DNA from 4 places in the Halomonas sp. BC1 genome. Region 1 is predicted to be linked to each of the others. Evidence: predicted binding sites of a transcription regulator. Region 1 holds the regulator's gene; each other region holds the start of a gene.

The links. Region 1 encodes sigma-54, which starts transcription at its own class of promoters, with help from an activator protein. Its sites were predicted from a motif close to TGGCACNNNNNTTGCTNT; they were not measured.
Region 2: glnT (type III glutamate--ammonia ligase) is a predicted target of sigma-54. The motif match lies at 1,245-1,262, and genes of this name have one in related genera.
Region 3: B7L72_RS07155 (ammonium transporter) is a predicted target of sigma-54. The motif match lies at 1,915-1,932, and genes of this name have one in related genera.
Region 4: B7L72_RS08090 (sugar phosphorylase) is a predicted target of sigma-54. The motif match lies at 1,660-1,677, and genes of this name have one in related genera.

The regions. Positions count from the first base shown of each region.
Region 1 is NZ_LFGS01000012.1:200,113-204,059, reverse strand. It holds gene rapZ (RNase adapter RapZ) at 1-384, opposite strand, end outside; gene ptsN (PTS IIA-like nitrogen regulatory protein PtsN) at 455-922, opposite strand; gene hpf (ribosome hibernation-promoting factor, HPF/YfiA family) at 927-1,235, opposite strand; gene B7L72_RS10495 (RNA polymerase factor sigma-54) at 1,333-2,748, opposite strand; gene lptB (LPS export ABC transporter ATP-binding protein) at 2,854-3,600, opposite strand; gene lptA (lipopolysaccharide transport periplasmic protein LptA) at 3,624-3,947, opposite strand, start outside.
Region 2 is NZ_LFGS01000007.1:124,149-128,095, reverse strand. It holds gene B7L72_RS07240 (aminomethyltransferase family protein) at 1-811, opposite strand, end outside; gene glnT (type III glutamate--ammonia ligase) at 1,313-2,647, shown strand; gene B7L72_RS18205 (class II glutamine amidotransferase) at 2,728-3,645, shown strand; gene B7L72_RS18200 (GltB/FmdC/FwdC-like GXGXG domain-containing protein) at 3,646-3,947, shown strand, end outside.
Region 3 is NZ_LFGS01000007.1:102,101-106,047, forward strand. It holds gene B7L72_RS18515 (hypothetical protein) at 87-260, opposite strand; gene B7L72_RS07155 (ammonium transporter) at 360-1,712, opposite strand; gene B7L72_RS07160 (DUF1989 domain-containing protein) at 2,187-3,947, opposite strand, start outside.
Region 4 is NZ_LFGS01000009.1:32,275-36,221, forward strand. It holds gene B7L72_RS08090 (sugar phosphorylase) at 1-1,627, opposite strand, end outside; gene nrdR (transcriptional regulator NrdR) at 1,910-2,422, shown strand; gene ribD (bifunctional diaminohydroxyphosphoribosylaminopyrimidine deaminase/5-amino-6-(5-phosphoribosylamino)uracil reductase RibD) at 2,419-3,570, shown strand; gene ribBA (bifunctional 3,4-dihydroxy-2-butanone-4-phosphate synthase/GTP cyclohydrolase II) at 3,643-3,947, shown strand, end outside.

The DNA of each region.
Region 1 (3,947 bases):
GAGCAGCGTCTGCTCTTCCTTGTCGATGGCTTCTTCCAGGGTCATGTCACTATCCCGGGTCAGCGGGTGGCGCCGCCGGGTGGCCGAGTAGCGCTCCAGCAGAATGCGTGCGTCCGTGGTCAGGTAGATGACCTGAAAACGGATCTGGCGTTGACGTAGCTCTTCCAGTAACGCAGGCAACTGCTCCAGCGCCGTGGGCAGGTTGCGCGCATCGATGCTGACCGCCAGGTGAGTTCGCCCCCCTTGCTCGCGCAATTCATCGACCAGCGAGCCCAGCAGCATGGCGGGCAGGTTGTCGATGGCGTAATAGCCAAGATCCTCCAGCGCCTGTAGGGCGATGGACTTGCCGGACCCTGAGCGGCCGCTAATGATCACCAGCTGCATAGCGCATCTCTCTTGGGTATCAAAGGGATAGAGGGCTTGCCGTGTGCCTTGCTGCCTGGCAATGGCTGCGCTAGGCAGCCTGCTCGCGAATCTTGTCGGTCAGCAGCTCGAGCAATGCGCGCTGGCTACTGACATTGCGCAGCTGTTGGCGTGTGGCAGCGTCATTCATGATCGTGGCCACCTGCCCCAGCAGGGCCAGGTGCGTGTCATCGGCTTCTTCGGGAACCAACAGCACGAAGACCAGATCGACCGGGTCACCATCGATGGCATCGAAGTCGACGGGCTCGGCTAGCTTGAGAAAGCCAGCAATGGGCGTGCTGCAGTGAGGACTGCGTGCATGGGGGATGGCTACGCCATTGCCGATACCAGTGCTGCCCAGCCGTTCACGGCCAATCAGGCGACTGAAGACTTCCTGACTGTCCAGGCTGGGCGTGTTCTGAGCGATAAAGGTGCTGAAAAACTCCAGCACCCTTTTTTTGCTGCCCCCGGGCACGTCGTACAGCACGCGCTCCGGGGGGAGTATGGTTTCCAACGTCATCGGTTTAACGCACGCCAGCGCCTTGGGCGCGGGCTTGTGCTTTTTCCTTGTGTTTTACCAGCTGACGGTCGATTTTGTCCGCCAGGGCGTCAATGGCCGCGTACATGTCATTATCCTGCGCTTCCGCATGCAGGTCTGCTCCTGCGGCATGCAGCGTGCAAGCCGCTTGCTGGCGCTCCTTTTCGACAGATAAGGTGACCTGGACGGTCGTGATGTTGTCGTAGTGACGCTCAACGCGTTCCAGCTTTTCGTTTACGTAGTCACGCAAGGCGTCAGTCAGTTCAACGTGATGACCAGTGATGTTTACTTGCATTGACGTGCTCCTTATCCATCGGACTGTACTTCGATTGTAACCCTTTTTGGGCCATTGCAAAGCCCTCGCCGCGAGTTTGTTGGGCAAGAGCGTTTAACTAGCGCAAACGGCGTCGCTCGCTCGACGAAGGTATACCCATCGACTCTCGGTACTTGGCGACGGTGCGGCGTGCCACGGTAATGCCACCCTCTTCCAGCAGGGTGACCAGGCGACTGTCGGAGAGTGGCTTGCCTGGCGGCTCGTCCTGAATCAGTTTCTTGATGCGTGCTCGAATGGCCGTGCTGGAGTGGCTGTCGCCGCCCTCCTGGCCGCTGACCTGGCTGGAGAAGAAGTACTTGAGCTCGAAGACCCCGCGCGGGGTATGAATGTATTTCTGGGTGGTGACCCGGGAGATGGTCGATTCATGCATCTCTACCGCTTCGGCGATATCGGCCAGAATCAGCGGTTTCATGGCCTCTTCACCCTGCTCGAGGAAGCCTATCTGGCGGGCAATGATCTCGCGCCCCACGCGCAGCAGCGTGTCGTTGCGGCTCGACAGGCTCTTGATCAGCCAGCGAGCCTCCTGGAGGTGCTCTTTCAAAAACTGGTTGTCCTGGCTCTTGTCGGCGCGCTTGATCAGGCTGGCGTAGTCGGGCTGGATACGTAGCCGAGGCAGCGCTTCCGGGTTGAGTTCCAGATGCCAGCCCTCGTGATCGTGACGTACCACCAGGTCCGGCGTCACATAGCTGTCGTCGGTGACGCCGTAGGCGCTTCCGGGGCGAGGGTCAAGGCTGCGGATTAAACGAATGACATCGTCCAGCTGCTCGTCATCGAGGCTCAGGCGTCGTTTCAGCAGGCGCATGTCGTCCTTGCCCAGCGCTTCGAGAAACTGGCGTACCAGACGCTTGGCGGGCATCAACAGCGGAGTGTCTTCGGGTAGCGCGGCCAGCTGCAGCATCAGGCACTCGCGCAGGTCACGGGCGAACACGCCAGTAGGCTCGAACTGCTGCAGGCGCAGCAAGGTGTTTTCGACCTCGCGTTGGCTCAGGCCATCGTGGCCCTGCGCCTTGAGCCCCTCGCGGATGTCGTTGAGCGGCTGGGTCAGATAGCCGTTGGCATCCAGCGCATCGATGAGGCTCTCGGCAATGGCATGCTCACGCGCAGAGAAGTCGGTCATGGCCAGTTGCCAGAGCAAGTGCCCGTGAAGGCTCTGCCCGGCCGCCTGGCGCTCGAAGTCCGGGCCTTCGCTACTGCCGCCCGCGCTGCCCATGTCCTGGTAGGTGTCGGACCAGTCGCTGTCCACGGAGAGCTCGTTGGGAATGCTGTCTGCCCACTCGGCTTCCTGAGGCTCGCTGACCGCCTGTTCGCCAAACTCATCCTCCTGTTCGAGCATGGGGTTGGCATCCAGCGCCTGCTGAATTTCTTGACGAAGGTCCAGCGTCGATAGCTGAAGCAGCGCAATGGCCTGCTGCAGCTGAGGTGTCATGGTCAGCTGTGTGCCGATGCGCAGTTGAAGAGAAGCTTTCATGACCATCTGAGAACCACTCGTTAATCAGAAAGCTCCACCCTAGAGCGACTCTCCGTTTGGTGCAAGTGCAATAAGCATGCCACTAAATAAAATGTCTTCGTGGGCCATTATTTAAAGGCGGAAGTCGGCGCCCAGGTAGACGTCGCGCACCTTCTGGTTATTGAGAATTTCCTGGGGGTTTCCACTGGCTATGATGTGTCCGTCGCCAACAATATAGGCAATATCGCAGATATCCAGGGTTTCACGCACGTTGTGGTCGGTAATCAGCACGCCAATATGGCGCTTCTTGAGCGCGCGTATGATCGACTTGATATCGCCCACGGAAATGGGGTCGACGCCAGCAAAAGGTTCGTCCAGTAGAATGAAGGCGGGCTCGGTGGCCAGCGAGCGGGCAATTTCCACCCGTCGCCGCTCGCCGCCCGACAGGCTCATGCCCAGGTTGTCGCGAATATGGGTGATGTGGAAGTCTTCCAGCAGGGATTCGAGCTTCGCTTCTCGGCTATTGCGGTCCAGCTCCCGGCGCGTTTCCAGAATGGCCATGATGTTGTCGGCCACCGACAGCTTGCGAAAGATCGATGCTTCCTGGGGCAGGTAGCCGATACCCGCCAGCGCGCGTTCATGCATGGGCGCCCGGGTCAGGTCGAGATCGTCGATGCCCACCTTGCCAGCATCGGATTTCACCAGGCCGACGATCATGTAGAACGAGGTGGTCTTGCCGGCGCCGTTAGGGCCCAGCAGGCCCACCACGCTGCCCTGGGCAATTTCCAGATTGATATCCTTGACCACGCGGCGGCGTTTGTAGCTCTTGGCCAGATGCTGTGCATGGAGTGTCTTGACCGCTGCGGTGTCGGGGGTCATCGCTGTCACGGGGCGTCCTCTCGCTATTGTTCGGGCTGCAGGGTCATGCGGATGCGCTGTGGCGAACTGCCGCTGACATCAGAGCGCGCTTGCACCACCCCGCGGTCGATGAAGTATTCGAGCCGTCCCCCCTGGAAACGATCCCCTTGCTGGGTCAGTTCGGCTTGGTCGATGAGCTCGACGCGGCGTTCGGACACGTGGTAGACGATGCGGCGCGCCCAGCCTTCCATGGGCGTCGTCTGGTCTTCCAGTTGATTGCGCAGGTAGGCACGCTCGCCCGTGGCGACGGCCCGGGAGAGTTCGCCGGCCTGGTTGCGGTGAATTTCGACACGCTCTCCGCGCAGCTG
Region 2 (3,947 bases), on a different contig from region 1:
CCTTGGATACGGTGAAGTCCAGCCCCAGCTCCCATAGCGTGTCGCCGGCGGGCTGGTCGGGGAAGGGGTATGTCTCGGAGTTATCAACGGGATAGAACAGCAGGTTACTTTCCACGCGTAGCCAATCGAGTGTCTCGAAACCGCATGGCACGATGCCCATGGGGGCACCCTTGTCGAGGATTTCGTCCCACACAGAGGGAGCATCCTTGGCCTTGCAAAAAATCTCATAGCCGCGCTCACCGGTATAGCCGGTGCGTGAAATCATCACATCAAAGCCAAACAGGCGGGTCTGCAAATGGTGGAAGTAACGCAGGTCGCGAATACTCTCAACATGCTTTTCAAGAAAGTCGACGGCCAATGGCCCTTGCAGTGACAAGTCGTGAAGATCATCGTCAAACATCAGGCTGACGTTACGACCCAAGGCACCTAGAGTGAGCATTTCCTGGCCCAGACCGGTGCCATGCACCACCAAGTACGCATTCGGCGCCAGGCAGTAGACAATGCAATCATCCACGAACTTGCCAGCCTCGTTGAGCATGGTGGCATAGACAGATTTTCCCGGGTAAAGCTTTGACATATCCCGCGTGGTGGCATGGTCTAGCAGCACTTTGGCATGCGGGCCAACGCAATGGATCTTTTTCAGACCAGAGACATCCATCAAGCCTGCTTGGGTGCGAATGGCGGCGTGGTGATCGGCGGTATCCGCTCCCGCGTAACGAAACGCAGTCCCCATGCCGTTCCAGTCTTCCAGTGTCGCACCGAGTGCATGGTGGCGTTCGGCAAGGGCAGAAGTACGCCATAACGTTGTCATATCAATTCTCCTTCCAGTCGGTTAGGGCAGGTTTTCCAAAAGAAACCAGAAGTGGCTGTCGCCCTTTATGGATTCTTTAAAAGAAATTATATTTCCTTGCAGTGAAGCAATAAGCTTGCCATGACGTGTCAGTGCATACAGAAAATGCATGAGACACAGGTTTATTTCATATAAAAAACAGTTACTTATTTTTTGAATTTTTAGGTCGATATATTCGCCATATTTTCCTCCAGGTTTTTATATGCGTGTCATTTGTTCTTTATGGGTGCGCTTTTTGGCAAATTTGCACCGTTATGGCGCGGTCAAGGCACAGAAACCAATAGGAGAAAAGATGGGAAATGCTTTCTTGAAATCCTGAATTAAATATTTATTTCATTTAAATCAGTGTTTTGTAGGTATTTGAGGAGGTTTTTTAACGGTCGACGAGACATTCTGGCATGCTATGTGCCTTTCTTTTTGGGAAATATAGTTTCTTGAAAAGAATTTTTAAGAGGGTTGAGTATGTCTCCAGAAGCTGCTGTTGAGTTGATCAAAGAGCATGACATCCGTTATCTGCTGGCCCAGTTCGTGGATATACACGGTGCGGCCAAAACCAAGTCAGTGCCGGCTAACTGCCTGATGGATGTCGTTGAGAAAGGCGCGGGGTTCGCTGGCTTTGCGGTGTCGGGCCTTGGCATGCAGCCCCATGGGCCGGATTTTATGGCCAAAGGTGATTTGAACTCGTTGTCGTTGGTGCCGTGGCAGAAACACTACGCTCGCATGGCGTGCTGCGGTTACGTCAATGATGCCCCGCACGCGCTGGACAGCCGCGTTGTCATGATGCGTCAGTTAGAGCGGCTAAACGAGCTGGGCTGGACGTTGAACACCGGCCTGGAGCCTGAGTTTTCCTTGTTCAAGCGGGGAGCGTCCGGTGAGCTGTTGCCGGTTGATGAGAGCGATACGCTGGCCAAGCCCTGCTACGACTATAAAGGCTTGTCGCGCTCACGCGAGTTTCTGGAAAGGTTGGTCGAAGCGCTTCAGGCGGTGGACTTTGATATCTACCAAATTGATCACGAAGATGCCAACGGCCAGTTCGAGATCAATTACACCTTCAGTGACGCCCTGACCTCTGCTGACCGCTTTACCTTTGTGCGCATGGCTGCCGGTGAAATCGCCAACGAGCTTGGCATGGTGTGTTCCTTTATGCCCAAGCCGCATGCTGATCGGCCTGGCAACGGCATGCATATCCATCTTTCCATTGCTGATAAAGACGGCAATAACGTCTTTGGCGATGACAGCGACCCCCAGCATCTTGGCCTGTCGACGACGGCTTACCATTTTCTGGGCGGGTTACTTCATCACGCCCCGGCGCTATGTGCCTTTGCTGCCCCAACGGTGAATTCCTACAAACGCCTGGTGGCCGGCGGTTCGGCGAGCGGGGCGACCTGGGCACCGGTATTCATTGCCTATGGTGATAACAACCGTTCGGCCATGGTGCGCGTGCCTTATGGCCGTCTTGAATTCCGTCTCCCCGATGCTGGCTGCAACCCTTATCTGGTTCACGCCGCCCTGATTGCGGCGGGAATGGATGGCATCGAGCGCAAGCTGGACCCCGGCAAGGCGCAAAACATCAACCTTTACGAGCTCACGCCAGAGCAGTGCCAAGCGCAAGGCATCGAGATTCTGCCGCAGTCGCTTAAAGAGGCGATTGATGCCCTGGAAGCGGATACCCATCTGCGCGATGGCATGGGCGCCGAGATCGTTGGCGAGTTTATCAAGGTCAAGCGTGAGGAGTGGAAAGAGTACAGCCGCCAGGTATGTGAATGGGAAGTTCAGCGCTATGTAGAGTTTTTCTAACGTCATTTTATTTTTTCATAAGTTCCTTTGCGTGCTTAGGCGCCCATGACGCCTCAGCGTGAATCTATCGAGGTAATGCTATGTGTGGAATTGTCGGGCTTTATCTGAAAAACCCGCAGCTGGAAAGCCGCTTGGGTGAGCTGTTTGAGCCGATGCTTATTGCCATGACAGACCGTGGGCCGGACAGTGCCGGTTTTGCGGTGTATGGCGACGAATATGATGATGGCGTCAAGCTGACCCTGCAATGTGATAATGCCGATTACGATTGGCAGGCGTTCGCCGACAGGCTGCAAACCGCCTTCGGCAGCCTGGCGTCATGGTTTCAGAATGCCAACGTGGGGGTGTTCAAGATAGCCGAAGAAGAAAGCCGCGTGCTGGGTTGGCTGGCGGATCATGCGGCTGACCTTCGCGTGATGAGTGCCGGAAAAAGCATCGAGATTCTCAAAGGTGTCGGCTTGCCCGGTGAAGTGGCAACCCGTTACAAACTGAGCAACATGCGCGGCAGCCACGCGATCGGGCATACCCGCATGGCTACCGAAAGTGCCGTCACGCTGCAGGGCAGCCATCCTTTTTCAACCGGGCTGGATCTGTGTCTGGTGCATAACGGCTCCCTGTCCAACCACAATCGCCTGCGCGACAAGCTCAAGCGTCAGGGCATTGTTTTCCAGACCGATAACGACTCTGAAGTTGCCGCTGGCTATTTGACCTGGCGGATGGCCAAGGGTGAATCCCTTAATCAGGCCCTGACCGGAGCGCTCAAAGACCTGGACGGTTTCTTCACGTTCACGATCGGCACACGGGATGGATTTGCGGTCGTGCGCGACCCGATTTCCTGTAAACCCGCCGTTATTGCTGAAACCGATGACTACGTGGCAATGGCATCCGAGTACCGCGCCCTGGCTGACCTTCCGGGTATCAAGGAGGCAACTGTCTGGGAGCCGGAGCCGGCAAAAATCTATGTATGGGAACGTGACGGTATAAAGGTGGAGGCTGCCTAAATGATGAAACATTACGACCTTGCGAGTTCCAGTCTGCGAGAACTCAACCAGGCACTGCATGATCCGCAAATGACCGCCAGCGAGCGTGAGTGGCGTGTCAGTAATTCCAACGGGGCGCACAATATTGCCTGCGGGCTCAATGAACAGATCAGCGTCGAAATTGATGGGCATGCCGGCTATTACTGCGCGGGCATGAATCAGAAAGCGCATGTCACCGTGAACGGAAATGTCGGGGTTGGCGTGGCCGAGAACATGATGTCGGGCAAGGTGCATGTCAAAGGCGATGCGTCCCAGTCGGCGGG
Region 3 (3,947 bases), on a different contig from region 1:
AGCCAGTACCTTCAGACCGCTCAATCAGCGCCCTCGTGAATAAGGCGGGTTAATGACCATGCACCGATGTTTATCGCAATAATGCATTATTGCTGAGTGGACTCATGTTTTTTAAATGCCGCATTTTCGTGCTTTATAATACTGACCGTTAATAAAAGGCATAAACCTACGCCAACGATCAAACTCGCCGAGATAATAGCGGGATGACTGGAAAAGAACAGGTAATTAATGGCACTTTGCAAATCGGTACTGGTTTCCATTGTTGTCTCCTCAACGTTTCTTAGGATATGTCTGGCAACTACTTTTTTACATGATCATTATTTAGCGCATGCTCGAGGTAAGATGCAGAGTTATCGCGATTAACTAATATCCTGCCTTTTCGCCATGGGGAACGCTTTGTTTAATCCACCATGAACGCCCTGAGGCGAATGACCTTGTGGAGACTCGGTTTCAGGATAGGGCCTCGCCGATATTTCCACCAGGTCAAGCCCTAGTACTTCAACATGTGGTGGTACACGCAGTAGGTTGAACTTTTTCAATGCGTAAGAGATTCCCCAACCTGGGATAAAGCCGGTTAACGCCATAACCACAGCGCCTACCAACTGGCCGGTGAAAGAAATATCCGGCATCCCTTCTGCATTGGCAAACCCTGCCGCGAAGATACCCACCAGCACGACGCCGTAAAAACCGCAGAAACCATGAACCGCAAAGGCGCCCACAGAGTCATCCAGGCCGCGCTGTTCAAGGAAGTTGCCCACTTTGGCCATTAACGCACCACCGCTGGCCGCCAGCGCAAACGCCAGGCCGGGATAGTAAAGATCCAGACCGGCTGCCACGGTGATGATACCGCCCAAGCCACCTGACATGGTCCAGAAGGGGTCTCTTGATATCAGGTAGGCTCCGATAACACCGCCTGCAAAACCCATGACAGTGTTGAAGGCAAAAGCCGACAGGTTGGTCTGGGTTCCATAAATGGTCGTCCAGCCAATATCGCCGGTATTGAAGATGATGCAGCCGCCGAGAAAACCGAAGAAACCGACAATGATCATCATCAGCCCAAGCAACGACATTGGCATGTTGTGCGGTGGGATTGCCTGGGGCTTACCGTTTTTAAACTTGCCAATTCTGGCGCCCAGGTTCATCAATACTCCTAGGGCAAAGAACCCGGCAACCGCATGGACGACCCCTGCTGCCCCAACATCATGATAGCCAAACTGGGTGAGTAGCCAGCCGCTTGGGTGCCAGCCCCAGGACCCGGCCAGTATCCATACGCCACCCCCCAATATGACGGCAAGTGTCAGGAAGGCACTCAAACGAATTCGTTCGATGACGGCTCCAGAAAGGATAGAGCCTGTAGTCGCCCCAAAAAGAGCGAACGCCGCGAAGAATATCCCTGTGCCCATATCGTTGACATCAGGGCGCATACTGGCGCTCCAGGGAAGCGCCGCCGAGGCATCAATGGGAATCAGGCCATTGGGAAAAGCGTTGTAAATCCACCAGCCCACAAAATAGAAGGCCGGAATCACTGACGCCAGCGTAAGGATGTTTTTCATCCCTGATGCCAGCGCATTCTTGGTGCGCGAGGCACCAATTTCGTAAGACAGGAAACCTGCGTGAATCAGGAACATAATGGCAATACACCACCAGTAAAACACCTCTATGTTCATTGCCTGATGCATCTCGAAGATGCCTTTTAGTTCATCGGTCGTCATGTTGTTCCCCTATGTGTAAAGCGTGACGGTGAAATCACCTGGCTGTTTTAACCAGAGAGTTTTCGTAGTAATAAACCATTTTCTGTTGCATTCAATGACGATGATTCTTTAACACTTACCTTTATAAACAGCATTAAAACGGCTACTAGCCAACGCTCATCCCAACATTAACAGCAGCCTTTTTAAACGCCTTAAGTTAAATAGAGCAACATGCATGCCAAAACTCCATCAGCGCAGAAAAACATCTTATCCAGCCCATCAAACGATGCTTTATTGTCTAAAATATCGCGAAAACAAAACGTCACTGAACATTACCCTGGCAAATCAACACTTCCTTTTTACTAGCAAAACCCACTCTTCTGATTGGTCGAATTACCATTAAAAACGGGGGGCACTCATTCTTTTACATGCACTGTGACAGTGCTGACCTTCACCAAGCCAGTGCGTTCTAATCACTGGCTTGATGGAATTAAATTAACTACGCACGCGAGTACGCTCCTTGTCATAAAACGGCAAGGCAACCACTTCCGCCGGCAGGCGTTTCTGGTGCCCATCAAGGCGACCCACTTCTAGCTGGGTACCAGGGCTTGCAAACTCGGGTGCCAGACGACAAAGGGCTATCGATTGCTTAAGCAGCGGTGATTGGGTAGCACTGGTCACCTGCCCCACCGGAAAGCGTCCATGAAAGATCTGATCCCCATGATCCACCAGTTCCGTACTATGAATGATCAGTCCCATTAACTTGTGGCGACTTTCCGGTGCCTGCCGTGCCATCGCCTCCCGGCCAACAAAGTCGTCTTCCTTGGTTTTCATTGGCACGGTGAAACCAATACCCGCTTCAAACGGATTGGTTTCCGGGCAGAATTCATGGTCAGCAAAAATCAGCCCCGCTTCGATGCGCAGCATATCCAGTGCATCCAGCCCTAAGGGCGCTAAGCCGAACGCTTGCCCCGCCTCCCAGATGGTATCCCAAAGACGTTCGCCATGGTCAGGGTGGCACCAGACTTCAAACCCCAGCTCGCCGGTGTAGCCGGTACGCGAGACCATAAGAGGAATGCCCTCCGGCCCGCCCAACCGGCCAATCATAAAATGGAACCAGCTTAACTGCGCGACGCTCGTCTGGGTTTCAGCGTTCCACACAAGCTGGCTGAGCAGCTCACGGCTGAACGGCCCCTGGATCGCCAGGTTGTGCAGTTGCTGGGTGGACTCACGAATACTGACCTTATAACCCTGGCGGCTAGCTAGCTCACGCAGCCAGATACCACTATACGGGTCGCCGCAGATCCACCGGAACGCCTGTTCGCCCATCCGAAAAAGCGTGCCATCGTCGAGCATGCCGCCGGTTTCATTGCAGGCGGCTGAGTAAGCGACTTCGCCAACGGATAAACGCCGCACATTCCGGGTCAAGGCGTATTGCAGCAGGCGTTCAGCATCCGGCCCCACCACTTCAAACTTGCGCAAGGGTGTCAGGTCCATGACCGCAACCCGTTCACGGCAGGCAAGGTATTCGGCACGCCGCCCCCAGCCTTCAAACTCGCTGGGTAGCCAGTAGCCGCGATATTCAATGAAGCGCTGGGTCAGGGCCGATGTCCGACGGTGAAAGGCGGTTTGCAGTGTCATGCGGGGCAGTTCCTCCGGGGTAGTCCGGTTAGCAATTGAACGCGGAAATTCATGTTCGGCTGAGTAGATGCGTACCTGTATATCGGTGGGCGTCCATCCGTTAGCGGGGTCAATGTCGTCCGGACACGCGGACGACGCACACACCAGATCGCGCTTCGCGCGCAGCAGGACATAGTCGCCAGCTCGCGACCAGGGCTCATCTGCCGATAGCGTGCCGCAGGGTTCAACGTGCGTATTGAAAAAGAAATTGATGGCTGGCCAGCCAGCGCGAGGGGCGATGTTAAAGACCGCCAGTTCACGGTTAAAATTCTCGGTACAACTGATATGGCCAAAATAGCCGCTGTCTTCGTAGAATTTTGGCGTACATGCCAGCATAAAACTGTCATGCCGCCCGACTGTGTCCTGCACCACTTCAAGCATGGGCTGAAGACGTTGATCGGCAAAGCGCGAAAACAGGCCGGGCTGCGGCATCGCGCAATTGGCCAGCGTGCGTGTTGCCGCCGCGTCCAGGGTCACCGTCTCGCCCAGGTCCAGGGCATCTTTATCAAAGGCAATAAAGTCCGAACACTGCTTGCCTGACACATCGATGATCTGAATCCACTCACCTGCACGAAC
Region 4 (3,947 bases), on a different contig from region 1:
CTATGCGGCGGTCGGTGACGTTGAACAGGGCCAGCAAGCGTCGGCCATCGGCCAGCGGACCGCGCTCGATGGCCAGCAGCTCTGCTGGCGTGCTGATGACCTGCTGGGGTACGTTGGGGTGAAAGCAGGGCTCCTGACGGCGAAGGTCCAGCAGCCGACGCAGGGCATGGAAGACATCGTGGGTCGGGGTAGAGGGGCTTTCCAGCAGCAGCTCCAGTTCGTCCAGCGGCCAGCGACGCCGGTTGATGGAGCGCAGCCGCCCGCTGCGCTCGACGCCTTCGACATCGTTGAGCGTGCCGGTCAGGGTGTGCAGGTAGAGCGCAGGAATGCCTTGCAGGCTGAGCATGATGGCCTGACTGCACAGGAAGCGCGCAATCTGCCAGGGGTCCGGGCCGCGCCGGGTGCCGCGCATGGCCTCGAACCAGGTAATGTTGATTTCGTAGGGCGTGTCGCTGCCGTCCGGGTTGCTGCGCATGCTGACGAAGCCACCGAAGCGGTGCATCAGCTCCAGCAGGGCGTCCCGTTCGTGGTCCGGCAGCAGGCCCTCCAGCGGGCGCACCCCGATGCCGTCGTGGCTGGCGGTAAAGTTGAGGTAAGTGCAGTGTTCAGGCAGCACCGGCAGGCTGGATAGCCAGCCTTGCAGGGTGCTGGCCTCCCCACGGGTGAGGGTGTGCAGCAGCAGCGGGGGCAGCGCGAACTGGTACACCATGTGCGCTTCGTCCGGCGGGCCTTCCGCCAGGCGTTCGAGGCCGAAATAGCTGATGTTTTCGGCGTGGGGCACGTTGGTTTCGGTGATGATCAAGGTGCCGGGGGCGATCTCATCGACGATGGCGCGTAGCAGGCGTACCACGGTATGGGTTTCGGGCAGGTGAATACAGGCCGTGCCCAGCCGCTTCCACAAGAATGCCACGGCATCGAGGCGGATGATCCTCACTCCCTGCTGCAGGTAAAACAGCAGGATGCCGACGAATTCCAGCAGGACATCCGGGTTCTCGAAATTCAGGTCGATCTGGTCTTCCGAAAACGTGGCCCACAGGTGGCGGGTGCCCCGGCGGGTGGAGACAGGCACGAGCAGCGGGCTGCTGCGTGGCCGCGTGACCTGGGAAACATCGGTGTCAGGGTCCACCTCGATAAAGTAGTCCCGCCCCGGCAGGCTGCCGGTCAGGTAATCCACGAACCACAGCGACTCACGGGAAACGTGGTTGAGCACCAGGTCGCCCATCACGTCATAGTGGCTGGCCAGGTCACGGATATGCGACCAGTCTCCCAGTTCGGGGTTGACCTCCCGGTAATGGATGACCGAAAAACCGTCGTCGCTGCTCCAGGGAAAGAAGGGCAGCACGTGCACCCCGCTGATCGTCTCGCCCAGGTGGCGCTGCAGAAAGTGGTTCAGCACGCCCAGTGGGGGCGTGCCGTCTGCCACGATGGAGTCACCATAGCTGATGACCCACTGATCCTTTTCGCTCCATGTTGGTGCAATGCCGCTCTGCTCAGCAGATAAAGGCGCCGCTGGAAGCAGCGGTCGGAAGTGGGCCAAATGCTGTTCGAGGCGCCGCTGTACTTCCCCTGCGCGCTGGCCGTACAGGTGGGTCAAGTAATGCTGTAGCCTGAGCTCAAATGCCGTCATGGGTGCCTCCTTTCAATCAACCTTCGACAAACGCTGCAGCTTGTGTGCCAAATCGTTACAATATAGGAGAATACTGTGCGAAATGACGTACAAGTCATGAGTACGCCTGCTTTTGCAGGCACGACAATCGGTAGTGGGATGGTTTACCCAACGATCCTTGAAGAGTTCTTAAAATAGCTTACAAAACAAGAGATAGCAGGCGGCCTGTTGGCACGGCTGGTATCTACGGGGCTGACACGCTGAGCGCACTTGAGGGTGCGTGCCGACAATAGGTTGACTGCCATGCATTGTCCTTTTTGTGGTGCAAACGATACGCGAGTAACGGATTCACGCCTGGTGGCCGACGGTGACCAGGTGCGTCGCCGTCGCCAGTGTGCAAGCTGCCATGAGCGCTTCACGACCTATGAAACGGCGGAGCTGATCATGCCCAGGGTGGTGAAGTCGGATGGCTCGCGGGAGACTTTCAGCGAGGCCAAGTTAAGGGCTGGCATGCTGCGGGCGTTGGAAAAGCGCCCGGTCAGCGCGGAAGCCATCGAAGCCGCCGTGGAGCGTATCCGCCAATCCCTGCGTGCCCGCGGTGACCGCGAGGTGAATGCTCGTGACGTGGGCGAGGCCGTCATGCAGGCGCTACGCAGCCTGGATCAGGTGGCGTATATTCGCTTTGCGTCGGTGTATCGCAAGTTTCAGGATCTGGACGAGTTTCGGGCTGAAATCGACCGGCTGTCTCAGGAACCTGCTCAAGCGCCTGGCGATGACGCTGCCAGTGGGCCCGCGTCGAAAGAGGCTGAAGGATGAGCCTGTTCTCTGTTGCAGACCACCGTTTCATGGTCCGCGCCCTGAAACTGGCCCGCCACGGCCTGTATACCACGGACCCCAATCCCCGCGTGGGGTGCGTCATCGTCCGCTACGATCGTTCGGCCGAAGGGCAGGTCGTGGGCGAAGGCTACCACCTACGCGCCGGTGAGCCTCATGCCGAAGTGCATGCGTTGGCAGCTGCAGGGGAACAGGCCCGTGGGGCCACGGCCTATGTGACGCTGGAGCCCTGTTCCCATACCGGGCGTACCGGCCCCTGTGCCGTGGCGCTGGCCAATGCCGGTGTAGGGCGCGTGGTAGTGGCCATGGGGGACCCCAATCCGCAAGTGAGTGGGCGGGGGATAGAGCATTTGAGAGCTGCCGGTATCGAGGTTCACGTGGGCCTGCTTGAGCAGGATGCACGGGCGCTCAACCCCGGGTTCGTGTTGCGCATGCAGTCACGGCGTCCGTTGGTGCGCTTGAAAATGGCGATGAGCCTGGATGGTCGAACGGCCATGGGCTCAGGGGAGTCGCAGTGGATCACCGGCCCGCAGGCGCGCACCCAGGTGCAGCGCCTGCGGGCACGCTCCAGCGCGATCCTTAGCGGTGTGGAGTCCATGATCATGGACGATGCGCGGCTAACGTTGCGGCCCGAACAGCTGGCGCTGCCCCAGGCCGATGAGATCGTGCTGCGCCAACCGCTGCGGGTCATTCTGGATTCTCGGTTGCGGCTGCCGCTGGCGGCGGCCTGCCTGCGTGAGCCGGGGCGCACGCTGATCATCACCACCGAGCAGCACAGCCCCGAGAAGCGTCAGCGACTGGAAGCGGCTGGTGCCGAGATTCAGGTGTTGCCCAGCGACGCCGGCGGGCGCGTCGAGCTTGCTGACATGCTGCGCTGGTTAGCCGATAATGAGCAGGTAAACGAACTACTGGTAGAGACCGGTGCGACGCTGGCCGGGGCACTGCTGGACGCGCAGCTGGTCGATGAGTTGCAGCTGTTCGTCGCTCCTACACTACTCGGGGGCGATGCCCGGCCGCTATTCGAGTTGCCGGGGATCACCCGAATGGCGGATCAAAAGCGCCTGGTGATCAAGGAGTTTCGCCAGGTAGGCCAGGACTGGCAGATTATCGCGACCCCCCAGGTCGACTAGCGCAAGCGGCCATAGCAAGGTACCCTGACGCCCGAAATCGCATCCCATGCGACCACTTTTTTTGGAGATTCCATGGCGCACTCCGCTTCTGAGGGCCTGTCCCCTATCGCCGAGCTGGTGGAAGACATTCGCCAGGGCAAAATGGTGATCCTCATGGACGATGAGGATCGCGAAAACGAAGGCGATATCATCATGGCGGCCGAACTGGTCAAGCCAGAGCATATCAACTTCATGGCGCGCTACGCCCGCGGTCTGATCTGCATGCCCATGACCCGAGAACGCTGCGAGCAGCTTAACCTGCCGCTCATGGTGCGCGACAACGGGTCCGGTTTTGGCACCAAGTTCACGCTGTCCATCGAGGCAACCGAAGGCGTGAC